Regions from separate parts of the Streptomyces sp. NPDC021115 genome, predicted to be linked through region 1. Evidence: riboswitches for the same ligand, from Rfam matches in the RefSeq annotation. Region 1 holds a riboswitch; each other region holds the start of a gene.
The links. A riboswitch is a leader RNA that binds a small molecule or an ion and turns the genes downstream of it on or off. The one in region 1 is predicted to bind cobalamin.

Region 1 (4,312 bases):
ACCACATCGGCCTCGGCGATGACCTCCACCGCCCGTACCGTCATCAGGGACGGGTCGCCGGGGCCGAGGCCCACGCCGTACAGCCGGCCCTGCGGACCCTCGACCGGGCGCGTCGCCTGTCGCTGCTGCTCGCTCACTCTTCCTCGCTCGCTATCGCGTTGATCGCGGCCGCGGCGATGGCGCTGCCGCCGCGTCGGCCGCGCACCACCAGATGGTGGGGCGCCGCCGGATGTACGGCCAGCGCCTCCTTGGACTCGGCGGCGCCGATGAACCCGACCGGCACACCGATGACGGCGGCCGGGCGCGGCGCGCCCTCTTCGAGCATCTCCAGCAGCCGGAACAGCGCGGTGGGCGCGTTGCCGACCGCCACGACCGAACCCTCGAGACGGTCCCGCCACAGCTCCAGCGCGGCGGCGCTGCGCGTCGTCCCCATGCGCCGCGCCAACTCCGGTACGGCGGGGTCGGACAGCGTGCACACCACGTCGTTGCCGGCGGGCAGCCGCCTGCGGGTGACGCCGCTGGCGACCATCTGCGCGTCGCAGAACACCGGCGCCCCGGCGCGCAGCGCCTCCCGGGCCCGCGCGACCACCTCGGGCGTGTACGCGAGGTCCTTGACCAGGTCGACCATGCCGCATGCGTGGATCATCCGCACCACCACCTGGCTGACGTCGGCGGGGAGCCCGCCCAGGTCCGCCTCGGCGCGGATGGTGGCAAAGGAGGCGCGGTAGATGGCCGCTCCGTCCTTCTCGTAGTCGAACACTGTGTCCTCGATCATGTCGTTGATCATGCCGTCATGTCGTTGCTGATGCCGTTGCTCATGCGGTTTCGCGGGCCGTCGCCACGGCATCCGCCAACCGCTCCGCCGCCACGTCCGTCCCGCGGCCGCTCGCGCCGTCCGGCTCCCGCGGGTCGCGCACGGTGAGCCGGTAGTCCGTACCGGAGGTGGCCAGCGCGTCCACCCAGCGGCCGCCGGGGTGGCCGCAGCGCCGCTCGCAGCCGGAGAAGTACACCGGCGGCGCGTCGGGGGAGCGGGGAGCGCCCGTACGAGGGGCGTCCGCCACCGCGCGCGCCGCGTGGGCGCGCACATCGGCCAGGGACTTGGCGCAGCCCGGCTGCCCCGTGCACGCGCCGACCCCGACCCATGGGGAGTCCGGATCGGTCACCAGCCCCGCGTCGGCCACCTCGCGCGCAGCGGCCCGCGCGCCGTCCGCGGTGAACCCCGGGAGCACCACGCCGCGCCAGGGTGTCACACGCAGATCGCCCGACCCGTGCCGGGCGGCGAGCCCGGCGAGCAGCCGCCACCGCGCCGCGCGGACCCGGCCCAGGGGAACGAGGACGGACACGGCGTGGCGCCCGTCCGGCCCGGACACCACGCCCGGCGCGGGCGGCGCGCCGGGCTTCGGCGCGCTCGGCACGTCGTGTCCGATACGTACGGCTTCGACACCCTCGTCCGCGAGTCGCGCCGCCAAGCCCTCGGCCGTCACGGCGTGTTGCGCGGGCAGTTCGCGCACCCGCCACGCCCGCGTACCGCTTTCCCGGGTCCGGGTCAGGAACTCCACGGCGGCCAGTGCGGCGGCGCGTGATGCGTCCTCCGCCCGCACCTCCAGCGCACACCCGGAGCCCACGCCCAGCACCGCTCCGTCATCGCGGGTTGCGATCAATGTCACATCCGCGCCGAGTGCGCCCACATCGCCTCGGCCGTCGTCCATCGCGAACAGGAAACGGCCCGACAAGCCGGACAGCTCCGCCCACGTACCGGCGCACAGCGCGGCGTCCAACTCCCGCGCCCACGCGGCGACATCGCCGCATCCGGCGCCGTCAAGGCCGCTCAGCGGAGACGCCACGATGTTGCGCACCCGGTCGTACCGGTCGGAGGGCAGCAGCCCGGCGGTCCGCAGCGCGGCCGCCAGCTCGCCGCCGCATCCCGTGTCCAGGCCCCGGACCTGGAGATTGCCCCGTGAGGTGAGGTCGAGCCGACCGTCCCCCAGCTCCTCGCACACCCCCGCCAGCGCCTCCGCCTGACCAGCCGTCAGCAGGCCGCCCGGGATGCGGACGCGCGCCAGGGAGCCGTCGTCCGCCGGGTGCAGCCGCAGCGCGCCGGGGCAGGCGTCATCGCGTCCGCGCGCCCGCCGCGAGGGCGCTCCGGAGGGCGCTTCATCCGCAAGTGGGCCGGTTGTCGGGGGGAGGGACATGGCGGCGAGCATACCGACGTCCGGTCGGCCCTCACCGTCCCGTACCAGGTCAGCAACGCCTACTATGCTCTTCGGCGGGCCGTCTGGCCCGCCGGACGCACAAGACGGCGTCTAGGGGAGGAAACCGGTGCGAATCCGGTGCGGTCCCGCCACTGTGAGCACGACAGCCCGCCGTGCGAGCCAGGAACTCCTGCCGTCTTCCAACCCGCCCGGGGCGCGGACCCCGAGGAAGGCACTGAGCCATGATTCTGCTGCTGTCGACGTCCGACACCGACCTGCTCAGTGCCCGCGCGGCCACGGGCCCGGTGCCGTACCGCCTCGCCAACCCGGCGCGGCTCCCGCTCGACGACCTGCCCGGCCTCCTCGACGGGGTCGAACTCGTCGTCGTGCGGCTGCTCGGTGGCATCCGTGCCTGGGAGGACGGCCTCGAAACCCTGCTCGCCGGCGATCTGCCCGTCGTCGTCCTCAGCGGTGAACAGGCCCCTGACGCCCAGCTCATGGAGGCGTCCACGGTCCCCGTCGGGATCGCCGCCGAGGCGCACGCCTACCTCGCCCACGGCGGGCCCGCCAACCTCGACCAGCTGGCCCGGTTCCTGTCCGACACCGTGCTGCTCACCGGCCACGGCTTCGAACCGCCCGCCCCCGCCCCCACCTGGGGCCCGCTGGAGCGCACCGCCCGCGAGGACGTGACCGGCCCGACGGTCGCCGTGCTCTACTACCGGGCCCACCACATGAGCGGCAACACCGCCTTCGTGGAGGCGCTGTGCCGGGCCGTGGAGGACGCCGGGGCCCGCCCGCTGCCGCTGTTCGTCGCCTCCCTCCGGGCCCCCGAGCCCGAGCTGATCGACGCCCTCGGCGCGGCCGACGCCATCGTCACGACCGTGCTCGCCGCGGGCGGCACCCGCCCCGCCGACGCCTCGGCGGGCGGCGACGACGAGGCGTGGGACGCGGGCGCGCTCGCCGCGCTCGACGTCCCCGTGCTCCAGGCGCTGTGCCTGACCTCGCCGCGCAGCGCGTGGGAGGAGAACGACGAGGGCCTTTCACCGCTGGACGCCGCGACCCAGGTCGCCGTCCCGGAGTTCGACGGACGGCTGATCACCGTGCCGTTCTCCTTCAAGGAGGTCGACGAGGACGGGCTGCCCGTCTACGCCGCCGATCCCGAGCGCGCCGCGCGTGTCGCCGGAATCGCGGTACGACACGCCCGGCTCCGCCACATACCGGCCGCCGACAAGCGCCTCGCGCTCGTCCTGTCCGCGTATCCCACCAAGCACTCCCGCATCGGCAACGCGGTCGGCCTCGACACCCCCGCGAGCGCCGTCGCCCTGCTGCGCCGACTGCGCGCCGAAGGGTACGACTTCGGCCCCGAGGAGGGCGACGGGGCGCTCCCCGGCCTGGCCTCCGGCGCCGGAGACGAACTGATCTACGCCCTCATCGAGGCAGGCGGCCACGACCAGGACTGGCTGACCGAGGAGCAGCTGGCCAAGAACCCGGTCCGCATCCCGGCCGCCGACTACCGCCGCTGGTACGCCACGCTGCCGCGGGAGCTGCGCGACGCGGTCGAGGAGCACTGGGGCCCGCCGCCCGGCGAGATGTTCGTGGACACCAGCCGCGACCCCGAGGGCGAGATCGTGCTCGCCGCGCTGCGCCACAACAACCTCCTGGTCGTCATCCAGCCGCCGCGCGGCTTCGGCGAGAACCCCATCGCCATCTACCACGACCCCGACCTGCCGCCCTCGCACCACTACCTGGCCGCCTACCGCTGGATGGCCACCCCCGAGGCCGACGGCGGCTTCGGCGCCGACGCCATGGTGCACCTGGGCAAGCACGGCAACCTGGAGTGGCTGCCGGGCAAGAACGCGGGGCTGTCCGCCGCCTGCGGCCCCGACGCCGCACTCGGCGACCTGCCGCTGATCTACCCCTTCCTGGTCAACGACCCCGGCGAGGGCACCCAGGCCAAGCGCCGCGTCCACGCCACCCTGGTCGACCACCTCGTCCCGCCGATGGCGCGCGCCGACTCCTACGGCGACATCGCCCGGCTGGAACAGCTGCTGGACGAGTACGCCGCCATCTCCTCCATGGACCCGGCCAAGCTGCCCGCCATCCGCGCCCAGATCTGGACC
Region 2 (4,312 bases), on a different contig from region 1:
GGCAGCTCCACCATCCGCGCGGGGCGCGCGTCCCCGCCGGTGGTCTCGTGCGGTCCGTCCGGGCAGCCCGGGTCGGGCGCGGCCGGATCGCACGAGAAGCGGCACCCGGGGACGACCTCGACCGGCGGCAGCAGGGTGGACAGCGCGCGCACCGCCGTCGACTTGGCCGTGCCCTTCTCGCCGCGCACCAGCACGCCGCCCACGGCGGGCGAGACGGCGTTGAGGAGCAGGGCGAGCCGCATGTCGTCCATTCCGACGACCGCGGTGAACGGGTAGGCAGCGGTGGTCATGCTTCGGTACCTCCTACGGTGCGTGCGCGGTCGGTGCGTACGGGTGCGGGGCGTACGGGGGCGCGTCGTGTGCTCAAGACGTCCCTCCCGGCGCTCCGGGCGGTACGAAGGGCAGCTCGTCCGGTACGCCGCCCTCGATGAGCCGCAGCAGCGCGTCCGTGTCCGCGTGTTCCTCGATCAGATCGCCCAGCCGGTCCAGCTGCTCCTCGCGCAGCTCCCCGAAGCGGGTGTCGGGGGCGGGGACGAACGCCCGGCCCGCCGCCCGCGCGACCCGCCGCAGGAAGGCGCGGCGGAAGCCGTCGCTCTCCAGCGAGCCGTGCCAGTGGGTGCCCCACACCGCGCCCACCCGGCAGCCGTCCAGGAACGGTTCGTCGCCCCCGTCGAGCAGTTCGGCGACCCCGTGGTGGATCTCGTAGCCCTCCACCCGCTCGCCCAGCGCCTCGCCCACCGGCCGGGCCAGGGTCTTGTCCGTGGCGAAGCGGACCCGTACGGGCAGCAGTCCGAGGCCCGCGACCGTTCCGGCCTTCGACTCGACCTCGTCCTCGATGTGCTCGCCGAGCGCCTGGAAGCCGCCGCAGATGCCGAGCACCGGCCGCCCCTCCGCGGCCCGCCGCGCTATCGCGTCGGCGAGACCGCGCTCCCGCAGCCACTCCAGCGCCCTGACGGTGCCCCGGGTGCCCGGCAGCACCACCAGATCGGCGTCGGTCAGCTCCTCCGGGCGGTCCACGAAGCGCACGACCACGCCCGGCTCGGCGGCCAGCGCGTCCACATCGGTGAAGTTGGACATCAGCGGTACGGCGGCCACCGCGACCCGCAGTACGTCCGCGCCGTGCGGTGGTGCGACGACGCTCTCGCGCACCGTGCCGCGCAGCGAGACCCGCAGCCCGTCCTCCTCGTCGATGCCGAGGCCGTGGGCGTACGGCAGCACGCCGACGGTCGGCCGTCCGGTGAGGTCGCGCAGCATGTCCAGGCCGGGTTCCAGCAGGCTCACATCGCCGCGGAACTTGTTCACCACATAGGCGGCGACATGCCGCTGGTCCTCCCGGGACAGCAGCGCGGTGGTGCCGAAGAACGACGCGAAGACGCCGCCGCGGTCGATGTCCCCGACCACGACGACCGGCAGCCCCGCGGCCCGGGCGAGACCCAGGTTGACGATGTCGGTGCGGCGCAGATTGATCTCGGCCGGGCTGCCCGCGCCCTCGCAGATCACCGCGTCGTGCGTGCGCCGCAGCTCGCTCAGACAGCCGGTGACGGTCTCCAGCAGCCCTTCGCGCCGCTCCGAGTGATAGCCCCTGGCGCTCATCTCGCCCACCGGCTTGCCGAGCAGCACCACCTGGCTGCTGCGGTCGCTGCCCGGCTTCAGCAGGACCGGGTTCATCAGGGCGCTCGGTTCGACGCGCGCGGCGGCGGCCTGCATGGCCTGCGCCCGGCCGATCTCGGCGCCGTCCCGGGTGACGAAGGAGTTGAGCGACATGTTCTGCGCCTTGAACGGGGCGACCCGGAGCCCTTTGCGCGCCAGCCAGCGGCATATGCCCGCCGTGACGACGCTCTTCCCGGCGTCCGAGGTCGTCCCCGCGATGAGCAGTCCGCCCCCCGAGGTCATCGGGTCACCCCTCTCTGGCTTGCCGCGGAGCGCCCCACGGCGGTGGCGAGCAGGGCGAGCGCCGACACCTGCCGCGAGAGACGGATCGCCCGCGGAATGTCGGCCACCGCCACGGGACGGCCGCCCGGATTCAGTACGGGACGGTGCTCGACCCGGCCCGCGTACGCCAGGGTGCCGCCCAGCCGCACCCCCAGCGCGCCCGCGAACGCCGCCTCCACCGGGCCCGCGTTGGGGCTCGGATGGCGTCCGCCGTCGCGCCGCCAGGAGCGCCACGCGCCGCGCGGATCGGGCCCGGCGAGGGCGGCCAGGGCGGCGGTGAGCCGGGCGCCGGGCCAGCCCGCGACGTCGTCCAGCCGGGCCGCCGCCCAGCCGAACCTGCGGTAGCGGGCCGACTTGTGGCCCACCATGGCGTCCAGGGTGTTGACGGCGCGGAAGCCGACGAGCCCAGGCACCCCGGCCACGGCCCCCCACACCAGCGCGCCCACGACCGCGTCCGAGGTGTTCTCGGCCACCGACTCGACGACCGCCCGCGCGATCTGCTGAGCGTCCAGCGCCTGCGGATCGCGTCCGCACAGATGCGGCAGCCGCTCCCGCGCGGCGTCGACGTCCCCGGCGGCCAGCGCGTCACCGATGGCCCGGGCCTCCCGTACGAGCGAGGTGCCGCCCAGCACGGCCCATGTGGCGGCGGCGGTCAGCGCGGCGTCGGCCGTACGGCGGGGCCCGGTGAGGGTGCGTACGGTACGGGCCAGCAGCGCGGCACCGGCGGCCGCGCCGCCCGCGCACAGCGCGGTGTGCAGGGCCCCGGAACCGCGGTGGTCGCGCCACAGCAGCCGCTCGGCGGACGCGGCGGCGCGCCCGAACGCGGCCACCGGATGGCCGCGGCGCGGATCGCCCGCGGCGAGATCACCGAGGAAGCCGAGAGCGGCGCCGCACGCGTACGAGGCGTGGTCGGCACGCATCCCTCAGACCGCCGTCACGCCTCTGCGGACGGGACCGCCGCCGGGCATATGGACAACGGATGGAGCTGACGGCGTGGCAGTGCCGGGCATGGCGGTATGTCCTCACTCAGGGTCCGCGCCCTGGCTCGACGTGACCGGCGGTGCGAGTCTCCTGGCTCCCGGATCCGCGGCTCTCCCGGTCTTCCAGCCCTCCTCGTGTACGGACGGCCGTGACCCCTCGCGGTGAGGGGAGAGCGCTCCCCGGTGACAGTGGCGGGACCGCGCCGGATTCTCACCGGCTTCCTCTTCTGCCGCCGTTTGGCTCGGGAAGTCCACCATGGGGCGCGAATGGGCGTCAACTCGCATGTGACCTGCGATGCCGGAGTGTGCCGAGGCCCACAGGCGCCCATCCGGCAAACGGCCGCGGGGCGGTGGGCGCCGATCCGCACCCACCGCCCCGCGGCCTTCTGTGGCGTTCCGTGGCGTCAGGCCACGATCAGATAGATGCCGTACGCCACCACCGCGGCGCACAGCGCGAAGCAGGCGTACGCGCCGGTGCGCGCCACCTGGGACGCGCCGCCAGCGCCGCCAGCGCCGCCAGCGCCGCCAGCGGCGGACGCCGCGGCCTGGGGCTGCGGCTGTGCCGTACGGGAGGTGCCGATGATGCCCAGGGTGAAGACCCCTACGACGCCGACCGTCACCGCGAGGCTGACGCCGAAGACCTGGCCGAGGGCCGCCCAGTCGATGTGCATGGTGTGTGCTCCCTGTCAGCTGGTGGAACGGGTGCCCGCGGTGGCGGGGGTCGGGGCGGAGGCGGACGAGCCGTCGTTCGTGTCGTCGTCGCCATCGGTGGCGGACGCGGCGGACCCGGCGGACGTGGTCTTCCCGGCGGGCGGCGGGGACACCGTCCGCAGCGCGGTGGTGATGACACCGGGCGACTCGACGGGCTCCACGCTCGGCGCGTTGACGTTCCCCGCGTCCACCGGCTTGCGGCGCGAGAGCACCCAGATGACGCTGCAGCCCACCACCGCGAGGACGGCGACGGCGGCGATGCCCCCGTTGCCCTGGTCGGCCAGCAGCGCCGCACCCGCGGCCACCAGACCGGCGGCCGGGAGGGTCAGCACCCAGGCGGCGACCATGCGGCCCGCGGTCGACCAGCGCACCACACCGCCCTTGCGGCCGACGCCCGCACCCATGACGGCGCCCGAGCAGACCTGCGTGGTGGACAGCGCGAAGCCGATGTGGGAGGAGGCGAGGATGACGGTCGCGGCGCCGGTCTGGGCGGCGAAGCCCTGCGGCGGCTGGATGTCGGTGATGCCCTTGCCCATGGTGCGGATGATGCGCCAGCCGCCCAGGTAGGTGCCGAGGGCGATCGCGAGACCGGCGGAGACGATGACCCACATGGGCGGGTCGGAGTCGGGCGCGATGACGCCGCCGGTGACCAGTGCGAGGGTGATGACGCCCATCGTCTTCTGGGCGTC
Region 3 (4,312 bases), on a different contig from region 1:
GTGTCCCCGAGCGGCTGGTCGTCGCGGACGAAGGACCAGGCCAGCATGGTGACGGGACCGGTGAGCATGCCCTTGACCGGCCGGTCGGTGAGGGACTGGGCGTACGTCGTCCAGCGCACCGTCATCGGTTCGGGGCGCGAGACGTCACCGGCCAGGATCGGCGGGCGGACGTAGCGGGTGCCGTAGGACTGCACCCAGCCGTGCTGGGTGGCGAGGTAGCCGCTGAGCTGTTCGGCGAAGTACTGCACCATGTCGTTGCGCTCGGCCTCGCCGTGCACCAGGACGTCCAGACCGGCCTTCTCCTGGAAGGCGATCACCTCCTGGATCTCGGCCTTGACGCGCTCCTCGTACCCGGCCGTGTCGATCCGCCCGGTACGCAGGCCGGCGCGGGCGGCACGCAGCTCGCCGGTCTGCGGGAAGGAGCCGATGGTGGTGGTCGGCAGCAGCGGCAGGCCCAGGTGGGCGCGCTGCGCCCCGGCCCGTTCGGCGTAGGGCCGGGAGCGGCGGGCGTCGGCCCCGGTGACCGCGCCGGTGCGGGCGCGGACGGCCGGGTCGCGGGTGAGGGCGGAGTTCGCACGGGAGGCGAGGGCGGCCCGGTTGGCGGCGAGTTCCGCGGTGATCGCGCCGGTGCCCTGGGCCAGGCCCTTGGCGAGGGTGACGATCTCGGTGGTCTTCTGCTCGGCGAAGGCCAGCCAGCGCAGGATCTGCGGATCGATGTCCCGCTCGGCCGCCGCGTCGAGCGGGACGTGGAGCAGGGAGCAGGAGGCCGAGACGTCGACCCGGTCGGCGAGCCCGAGCAGGGTGCCGAGGGTGGACAGGGACTTCCCCAGGTCGTTGACCCAGACGTTGCGGCCGTTGACCACACCGGCGACCAGCCGCTTGCCGGGCAGCCCGCCGACGGCGGCGAGCGCGTCCAGCTGGGTGGCGGCGGCCTCGGTGAAGTCCAGGGCAAGCCCCTCGACCGGCGCCTTGGCCAGCACCGGCAGGGCGTCGCCGAGCCGGTCGAAGTACGAGGCGATCAGCAGCTTGGGCCGGTCGGTGAGGGCGCCGAGGTCGCGGTAGGCGCGGGCGGCGGTGTTCAGCTCGGCCGGGGTGCGGTCCTGGACGAGGGCGGGCTCGTCCAGCTGCACCCACTCCGCCCCGGCCGCGCGCAGGTCGGCCAGGACCTCGGCGTACACCGGCAGCAGCCGGTCGAGCAGCGTCAGCGGCTCGAAGTCGGCGGCCACCCCGGGCGCGGGCTTGGCGAGCAGCAGATAGGTGACCGGGCCGACCAGGACCGGCCGGGCGGTGAGCCCGAGGGCCCGCGCCTCCCTGAGCTCGCCGACCTGCTTGGCGGAGTCGGCGGTGAAGACGGTGTCCGGGCCCAGCTCCGGGACCAGGTAGTGGTAGTTGGTGTCGAACCACTTGGTCATCTCCAGCGGCGCGATGTCCTGCGTCCCGCGCGCCATCGCGAAGTATCCGTCGAGCGGATCGGCGGCGACGGCGGCCCGGTGGCGCCCGGGGATCGCGCCGACCATCACGGTGGTGTCCAGGACGTGGTCGTACGCCGAGAAGTCACCCGTGGGGACCTCGTCGACACCGGCCCCGGCCAGCTGCTGCCAGTTGGACCGGCGCAGGTCGGCGGCGGTGGCACGGAGGGCGTCGGCGGTGACGCGGCCCTTCCAGTAGCCCTCGATCGCCTTCTTCAGTTCCCGGTCCGGGCCCTGGCGGGGGTAGCCGTACACGGTGGCCCGTGCTGCCGCGGCTGCGGGCTTGTCGGTCACGGAGATCTCCTTCGCGAGATGAATCCCTGAGATCCCGGCAACGGGACGAGAGCGCGAAGGGTGACGAACCCGGCGGTACGGTCTCGCGCGGCACAGCGCGGTCGTCCGTTTCGGGTATGTACGCCGACCCGCCCTCGAGGTCACCGGGATGTCCGCGTACGAGTCGTCCGCACGCGGGCAGGTGGCAGGTCTTCGGACTCACGGGCGCGTCCTCCGAAGAAGAGGACACCTAGTGGCCGTCGCTTCCCAGACCCGTTTCCCCGGGTCCAGTGCGTATGACGGCGGTCGTTCCCGTTCACCGCTGCGGGGCAGTCCCGGATTCCCACCGGGTTCCCTCTTGCGACGCCTCCCGCCTGGCGGACGGGGCGAACCAGCTGCACCGGCAAGACTACGGCGCCGTCCGGCGGTGTGCCGAGCCCCGGCCCGGCATTCGGATGGTGAGTTGGGACACCCGGTGGTCAGTCCCAGCGGTCGGGGTCGGCGGCCTTCCAGTCGGCCGCCCAGGACGCGGGCGCCTCGGCGAGCAACTGCCCGGGCGCAAGCCACTCGTACAGCTCCTCGTAGGACCTGTGCGTGACGGGGTCGGTACGCCGCCGCAGCATGTGCGGGCGCAGCTGCGCGGGTTCGGTGACCCCCATGGACGCCATGATCTGGAGCGCGCTCGCCACCGTCGCCTCTTGCAGACGCCGCACCCGGGGCGTCTTGTCGCCGACGTCGAGGGCGCGGGCCCGCCGGGGGTCCTGGGTGGTGACGCCGGTGGGGCAGGTGTTGGTGTGGCACCGCTGGGCCTGGATACAGCCCACGGCGAACATCATGGCCCGCGCCGCGTTGCCGTAATCCGCGCCCTGCACCATGCGTTTGACCAGGTCGGTACCGGTGGCTATCTTGCCGCTCGCGCCGACCTTGACCCGGTCCCGCAGCCCCGCGCCGACCAGCGCGTTGTGCACGGTGAGCAGCCCCTCGGTGAGCGGCGCGCCGAGGTGGTCGGCGAACTCCAGTGGCGCGGCCCCGGTGCCGCCCTCGGCCCCGTCCACCACGATGAAATCGGGGGCCGTGCCCTCCTCCCGCATGGCCTTGCACACGGCGAGGAACTGCCGCCGCGAGCCCACACAGAGCTTGAAGCCGGACGGTTTGCCGCCGGACAGCTCCCTCATCCGGGCCAGGAAGCGGACCAGTTCGCGCGGCGTGGAGAACACCCGGTGGTACGGGGGCGAGATGACCGTACGCCCCTCCGGCACCTCCCGCACCCGCGCGATCTCGGCGTTGACCTTGGCTCCCGGCAGGACCCCGCCGATGCCCGGCTTGGCGCCCTGCGAGAGCTTGAGCGACACGCACTTCACCTGGTCGTACGCGGCCTTGTCGGCGAACTCAACCGGATCGAAGCCGCCGTCCCGGGTGCGGCAGCCGAAGTATCCGGTGCCGATCTCCCAGACCAGGTCGCCGCCCGGCCGCAGGTGGTACTCCGACAGCCCGCCCTCACCGGTGTCGTGGGCGAAACCCCTGGCCGCCGCACCCCCGTTGAGGGCGAGGATCGCGTTCGCCGAGAGCGAGCCGAAGCTCATCGCCGACACGTTCAGCAGCGCCATGTCGTACGGGCGGCCGCAGTCGGGCCCGCCGACGCGCACCCTCGGCACCGTTTCCGGCACCGGGCACGGAGCCATCGACGGCACCAGGAACTCGTACCCGGGCTGGTACACATCCCGCTCGGTGCCGAACGGCTCCTCGGCGTCGGTGCCCTTCGCCCGCTCGTAGACGATGCTGCGGACGTCCCGGTCGAAGGGCCGCCCGTCGAAGTTGCGCTCGATGAAGTACTGCTGGAGCTCGGGCCGGATCGCCTCCAGCAGGAAGCGGGCGTGGCCCAGGACGGGATAGTTGCGCAGCACCGAGTGGCGGCGTTGCAGCAGGTCCCGGGTCCCCAGCAGCCCCAGCAGGGCGAGCGGTACGGCGGCCACCAGGGCGAGATCCCCACCGCGGCCACGCCCGACGCCAGGGCGGCGGCCACCATCAGGACGACGATTCCGACGCGTGTCATCCTCCGCAGGTTGCCCGGTGTCCGTCCGCCATGCCCGGCCGCGCGGTCAAGAGATCTTCAAGGCCCCGCCACGCTGCCTGGTCTTCCTAGACTCGGCCCATGGACACAACCGACCTCACCGCGCTCGCCCGCGACCTCGCCCCCGCCGGAGCGCTCCGCGCCTCCGTCAACCTCGGTAACCCCGTCCTCGCCCAGGGCACCCCGGACGCGCCGCGCGGGGTCACCGTCGAGCTGGCCGGGGAGCTGGCCCGGCGCCTCGGCCTGTCCGTGGAGTTCCGCTGCTTCGACGCGGCCCGCAAGTCGTACGAGGCCATGGCCACCGGCCGCGCCGACCTGTGCTTCCTCGCCGTCGAACCGGCCCGTGAGGCGGAGATCGCGTTCACCGCCCCGTACGTGCACATCGAGGGGACGTACGCCGTCCCGGCCGGGTCCGCGCTGCGGACACCGGACGACGTGGACCGTCCTGGCGTCCGCATCGGGGTGAAGCAGGGCTCCGCCTACGACCTGTACCTGACGC
Region 4 (4,312 bases), on a different contig from region 1:
GGTCTCGGCCCAGGCCGGGTGCGGACCGTGGCGCTCGGCGAGGTCGCAGGACGCCTCGTACGCGGCGAGCATGATGCGCTCGGAGATCCGGGTGGACAGCGCCTGCGCCTCGGCCGAGTCGAACGGCAGCCGCAGCCGGAAGAACACGTCCTGGAGGCCCATCAGCCCGAGCCCCACCGGCCGCCAGCGGGAGTTGGAGGCCCCGGCCTCTTCCGTGGGGTAGAAGTTGATGTCCACCACGCGGTCGAGGAAGGTCACGGCGGTGCGGACGGTGCGGTCCAGCCGCTCCCAGTCCATCTCGCCGTCCGCACCGAGGTGCGCGGCCAGGTTGACCGAGCCGAGGTTGCAGACGGCGGTCTCGCCGTCGTCGGTGACCTCCAGGATCTCGGTGCACAGGTTGGAGGAGTGGACGACCCGGCCCGGCTCGGCGGTCTGGTTGGCGGTGCGGTTGGCGGCGTCCTTGAACGTCATCCAGCCGTTGCCGGTCTGCGCGAGGGTGCGCATCATCCGCGCGTACAGCTGGCGCGCCGGGACCTTCTTGAGCGCCCGCCCCTCGGCCTCGAACCGGCGGTACGCGGTCTCGAACTCCTCGCCCCACAGGTCGACCAGCTCGGGCGCGTCCACCGGCGAGAACAGCGACCAGTCGGCGTCCGCCTCGACCCGGCGCATGAACTCGTCCGGGATCCAGTGCGCGATGTTGAGGTTGTGGGTGCGGCGGGCCTCTTCGCCCGTGTTGTCCCGCAGCTCCAGGAACTCCTCGATGTCCGCGTGCCAGGTCTCCAGGTAGACGCAGGCCGCGCCCTTGCGCCGGCCGCCCTGGTTGACGGCCGCCACCGAGGCGTCGAGCGTGCGCAGGAACGGCACGATGCCGTTGGAGTGCCCGTTGGTGCCGCGGATCAGCGAACCGCGGGCGCGGATGCGGGAGTACGACAGACCGATGCCGCCCGCGTGCTTCGAAAGCCGCGCCACCTGGTGGTAGCGGTTGTAGATCGAGTCCAGCTCGTCCAGCGGCGAGTCCAGCAGATAGCAGGACGACATCTGCGGGTGGCGGGTGCCGGAGTTGAACAGCGTGGGGGAGCTGGGCAGGTACGACAGCGTGCTGGTCATCCGGTACAGCTCGGCGACGTCCGCCAGCGCCCGCTCCGACAGGTCCTCGGCGAGCCCGCAGGCCACCCGCAGCAGGAAGTGCTGCGGGGTCTCGATCACCTGACGGGTGATGGGGTGGCGCAGCAGATAGCGGCTGTGCAGGGTGCGCAGCCCGAAGTAGCCGAAGCGGTCGTCGGCGCCGTCGGCCAGCGCCTGGTCCACCAGGCCGTCCAGCCGGGCGGTGTGGGCGGTCACGAACTCGGCGGTGGAGTCGGCGATCAGGCCCTCGCGGTGGCCCACGGCGACGGAGGCCGAGAAGGAGTCCGCGCCCTGCCCGGCCGCCTCCTCGGCGATCGCGCGGGTCAGCAGCCGCGCGGCCAGCTTGGAGTACTCCGGTTCCTCGCCGATGAGCCCGGCCGCCGCCTCGGTCGCCAGCGAGCGCAACTCCGCCTCGTCCGAACCGGGATGGCGGCCGCGCAGGGCGGCGGCCGCGACCTTGCCGGGGTCGGTGGCGGGCAGATCGGCGGTGAGCGCCGTCAGGGTCCGCAGCAGGGCGGTCCCGGGCGCGTCGGCCGCTGCCGCAGTATCCGCTGCCTCTGAAACCGGGTCGGCGGGCGCGATGGTCACTGAAGTGGTCTCCCTCGCTCGGCTGGGGGCCTTTCGAGGGCAGTGCGCGATGGCCGCTCGTGGGCATGCCGATTCCGCTCTACGGCACCCCACGCAGCGTCCATCGACCCACCCCGCGAGGCCCGGACGTATGCAGACGGCCATCGGCAGGTCATCGGACTCACGGGTACGCGAAAGCGCACACGTACACCGTTGCGGGACAGTTCCGGATTCGCACCGGATTCCCCTGCGGCGACAGCGGAGACGAGCATACATCTTGTGTCGCGGTGCGCACGCGCCCCCAGATGTTGTGTCGTCAGCTGGGAGAATTCGCACAGTTGTGCGCGTCGTGTCGGGTCTGGGCAGTGCCGGAATCCCAGGGAAAACTAGCTTCCCGCGCCGCTCCGCCGCCATTCGTCCAGGGCACGGGCGAGGCGGGCGCGGTAGCCCGCGTAGCCGTCCTCGTAGGCGTCGCGCAGCTCGCTCCGGGGCTCGACGGTACGGGACGCCGCGTGCCACCGGGACGCGTCCACGGGGTCGCCGAGCGAGGCCCAGGCGACCGCGACCGCGCCCCGCGCGCCGACCTCCGGCTCTTCGGGCACGACCACCGGCCGGCCCATGACGCTCGCGAAAATCTCCGTCCACGCGGCGGACCGCACGCCCCCGCCGCACAGCGCGAGCCGCCCCGAGAGCCCCGCCGCCTCCAGGCAGTGGCGGGCCGCGTAGGCGATGGCCTCGCACACGGCCCGTACGGAGTCGGCGCGGGTGCTGGCGAGGGTCAGGCCGTCCAACCGCCCCCGGGCGGCGGGCTCCACGAACGGCGCGCGCTCCCCGGCGCCCGACAGGAAGGGCAGCGCGGTCACGCCGTTCGCGCCCGGCGGACTCCCGGAAAGCAGGGTGTCCAGGTCGGCCGTGGTCGTCCCTGTGAGATCGAGCACCCAGTCCAGGGCGGCGGTGCCGACCATAGCGGGCATCGCGCGCAGCCAGCGGTCCGGATCGGGGGTGCACAGCCACATCCCGGCCGGACCGGCGGCCGGGTCCACCTCCGGGCGGTCGGTGAGGACTTGGCAGGCCAGCGTGGTGCCGACGATGAGCAGCCCGTCGCCCACGTCCCGCACCCCGCTGCCGATGGCGCACGCGGGGAGGTCGTACGGACCGGAGACGACGGGCAGTCCGCGCGGCAGCCCGGTCAGCCGGGCCCCTGCGTCGTCCAGCGCGAGGACGGTGCCGGGCGCGGCGGGCGGGGGCAACAGCCGGGCGTAATCGGACAGTCCGCACAGCTCCAGCGCGTCCGGCACATATGTGCGGGTGGTGACGTCGAGGAACGGCAGGGAGGCATCGGAGGCGTCCACGGTGATGACGCCGGTCAGCCGCTGGGCCACCGCGTCCACGCAGTAGCCCGCGACCGCCGCGCGCTCCAGCGCCTTTGGCTCGTGCTCGGCCAGCCAGCGCAGCAGCGGGGCGTGGCAGCCAGGGAACAGCCCCGAGCCGGTGCGGGCGTGGAGGGCGGCGAGCGTGCCGTCCGCGCTCCAGCGGGCGACGGTCCCGCCTCCCCGGCCGTCCAGCCAGGAGATCGGCGGGCGCACCGCCCGGCCCGCCTCGTCGCGCAGCCACAGACCGTCGCCCTGGCCGGTGAGCGCGAGCGCGGCGGGCGGGCCGGGGAGCGCCGCGGCCACCTCGCGGACGACCTCGGCGACCGTGCGCAGCACGTCCTCCAGGTCCTGTTCGACCAGGCCGCCTGGCAGCCGGTCCAGTCGGCTGGGGCGGGCCGCGGAGGCGAGCGCGACCCCGTCGCGGCCGAAGGCCACGGCCTTGGTGACGGAGGTGCCGACATCCACTCCGATGATCACGCGCATGCCCTGCCGCCCTCCGGAACCTCGGTGTCCCATCCCACATCACATGGGCGATGCTAGATTTAACACTCGCGACGTGATCAGGCAATGGCTGACGTACGCGGCTGACGCATATGGCTGGCATATCGAAAGGCCCCGGATGACCGCCCGACTGCTGCTCGTACGGCACGGAGAGACCGTGTGGCACGCGGAGAACCGGTACGCCGGGATCTCGGACATCGCGCTGACCGAGCGCGGCCACCGGCAGGCGCGGGCCCTCGCCCACTGGGTGCGGGGCCGCGGGATCGACGCGGTGGCCTGCTCCCCGCTCGGCCGGGCCCGGCACACCGCGGAACCGGCCGCCGCCGCGCTGTCCCTGGTGCCCGAAGTCGTCGAGGACCTGCGCGAGATGGACTTCGGCTGGGGCGAGGGCCGCACGATCGCCGAGATGGAGGCGGAGGACCCGGCGGCCGTCCGGGCCTTCCGCGCCGACCCCGAGGCCGGGGCCTTCCCCGGCTCGGAGCGCCCCGGCGAGGCCGCGGCCCGCGCCGTCGCCGCCCTGCGCGGGCTGGCCGCCGCGCACCGGGGTGGCACGGTGCTCGTCGTGGCCCACAACAGCCTGCTGCGGACCGCGCTGTGCACCCTGCTCGGCATCCCCGTCGGCCGCTACCGCGCGGTCTTCCCCCGGCTGGACAACGCGGCGGTGACCGAGATCGGGATCGACGGCGACGTCACGGCGCTGCGCTCGCTGAACGTGCCCACCGACGCCGCGACCGGAGGTGCCCGCC

Region 2: it holds a riboswitch for cobalamin, as region 1 does, so the genes downstream of both, ACH4TL_RS31015 (cobalamin biosynthesis protein) here and cobN (cobaltochelatase subunit CobN) in region 1, are expected to answer to the same signal.
Region 3: it holds a riboswitch for cobalamin, as region 1 does, so the genes downstream of both, metE (5-methyltetrahydropteroyltriglutamate--homocysteine S-methyltransferase) here and cobN (cobaltochelatase subunit CobN) in region 1, are expected to answer to the same signal.
Region 4: it holds a riboswitch for cobalamin, as region 1 does, so the genes downstream of both, ACH4TL_RS02680 (ribonucleoside-diphosphate reductase subunit alpha) here and cobN (cobaltochelatase subunit CobN) in region 1, are expected to answer to the same signal.

What each region holds. Positions count from the first base shown of each region.
Region 1 covers NZ_JBIRQF010000005.1:478,399-482,710, forward strand. Annotated here, with positions in the region: gene ACH4TL_RS19700 (precorrin-2 C(20)-methyltransferase) at 1-137, opposite strand, end outside; gene ACH4TL_RS19705 (precorrin-8X methylmutase) at 134-775, opposite strand; gene cobG (precorrin-3B synthase) at 816-2,192, opposite strand; cobalamin riboswitch at 2,251-2,402, shown strand; gene cobN (cobaltochelatase subunit CobN) at 2,435-4,312, shown strand, end outside.
Region 2 covers NZ_JBIRQF010000012.1:167,779-172,090, forward strand. Annotated here, with positions in the region: gene ACH4TL_RS31005 (putative cobaltochelatase) at 1-290, opposite strand, end outside; gene ACH4TL_RS31010 (cobyric acid synthase) at 364-1,893, opposite strand; gene ACH4TL_RS31015 (cobalamin biosynthesis protein) at 1,890-2,852, opposite strand; cobalamin riboswitch at 2,997-3,139, opposite strand; gene ACH4TL_RS31020 (hypothetical protein) at 3,317-3,583, opposite strand; gene ACH4TL_RS31025 (anion permease) at 3,599-4,312, opposite strand, start outside.
Region 3 covers NZ_JBIRQF010000002.1:988,149-992,460, forward strand. Annotated here, with positions in the region: gene metE (5-methyltetrahydropteroyltriglutamate--homocysteine S-methyltransferase) at 1-1,763, opposite strand, end outside; cobalamin riboswitch at 1,929-2,153, opposite strand; partial or broken gene ACH4TL_RS10060 (FMN-binding glutamate synthase family protein) at 2,222-3,795, opposite strand; gene ACH4TL_RS10065 (transporter substrate-binding domain-containing protein) at 3,895-4,312, shown strand, end outside.
Region 4 covers NZ_JBIRQF010000001.1:591,362-595,673, reverse strand. Annotated here, with positions in the region: gene ACH4TL_RS02680 (ribonucleoside-diphosphate reductase subunit alpha) at 1-1,713, opposite strand, end outside; cobalamin riboswitch at 1,841-1,981, opposite strand; gene ACH4TL_RS02675 (FGGY family carbohydrate kinase) at 2,079-3,548, opposite strand; gene ACH4TL_RS02670 (histidine phosphatase family protein) at 3,685-4,312, shown strand, end outside.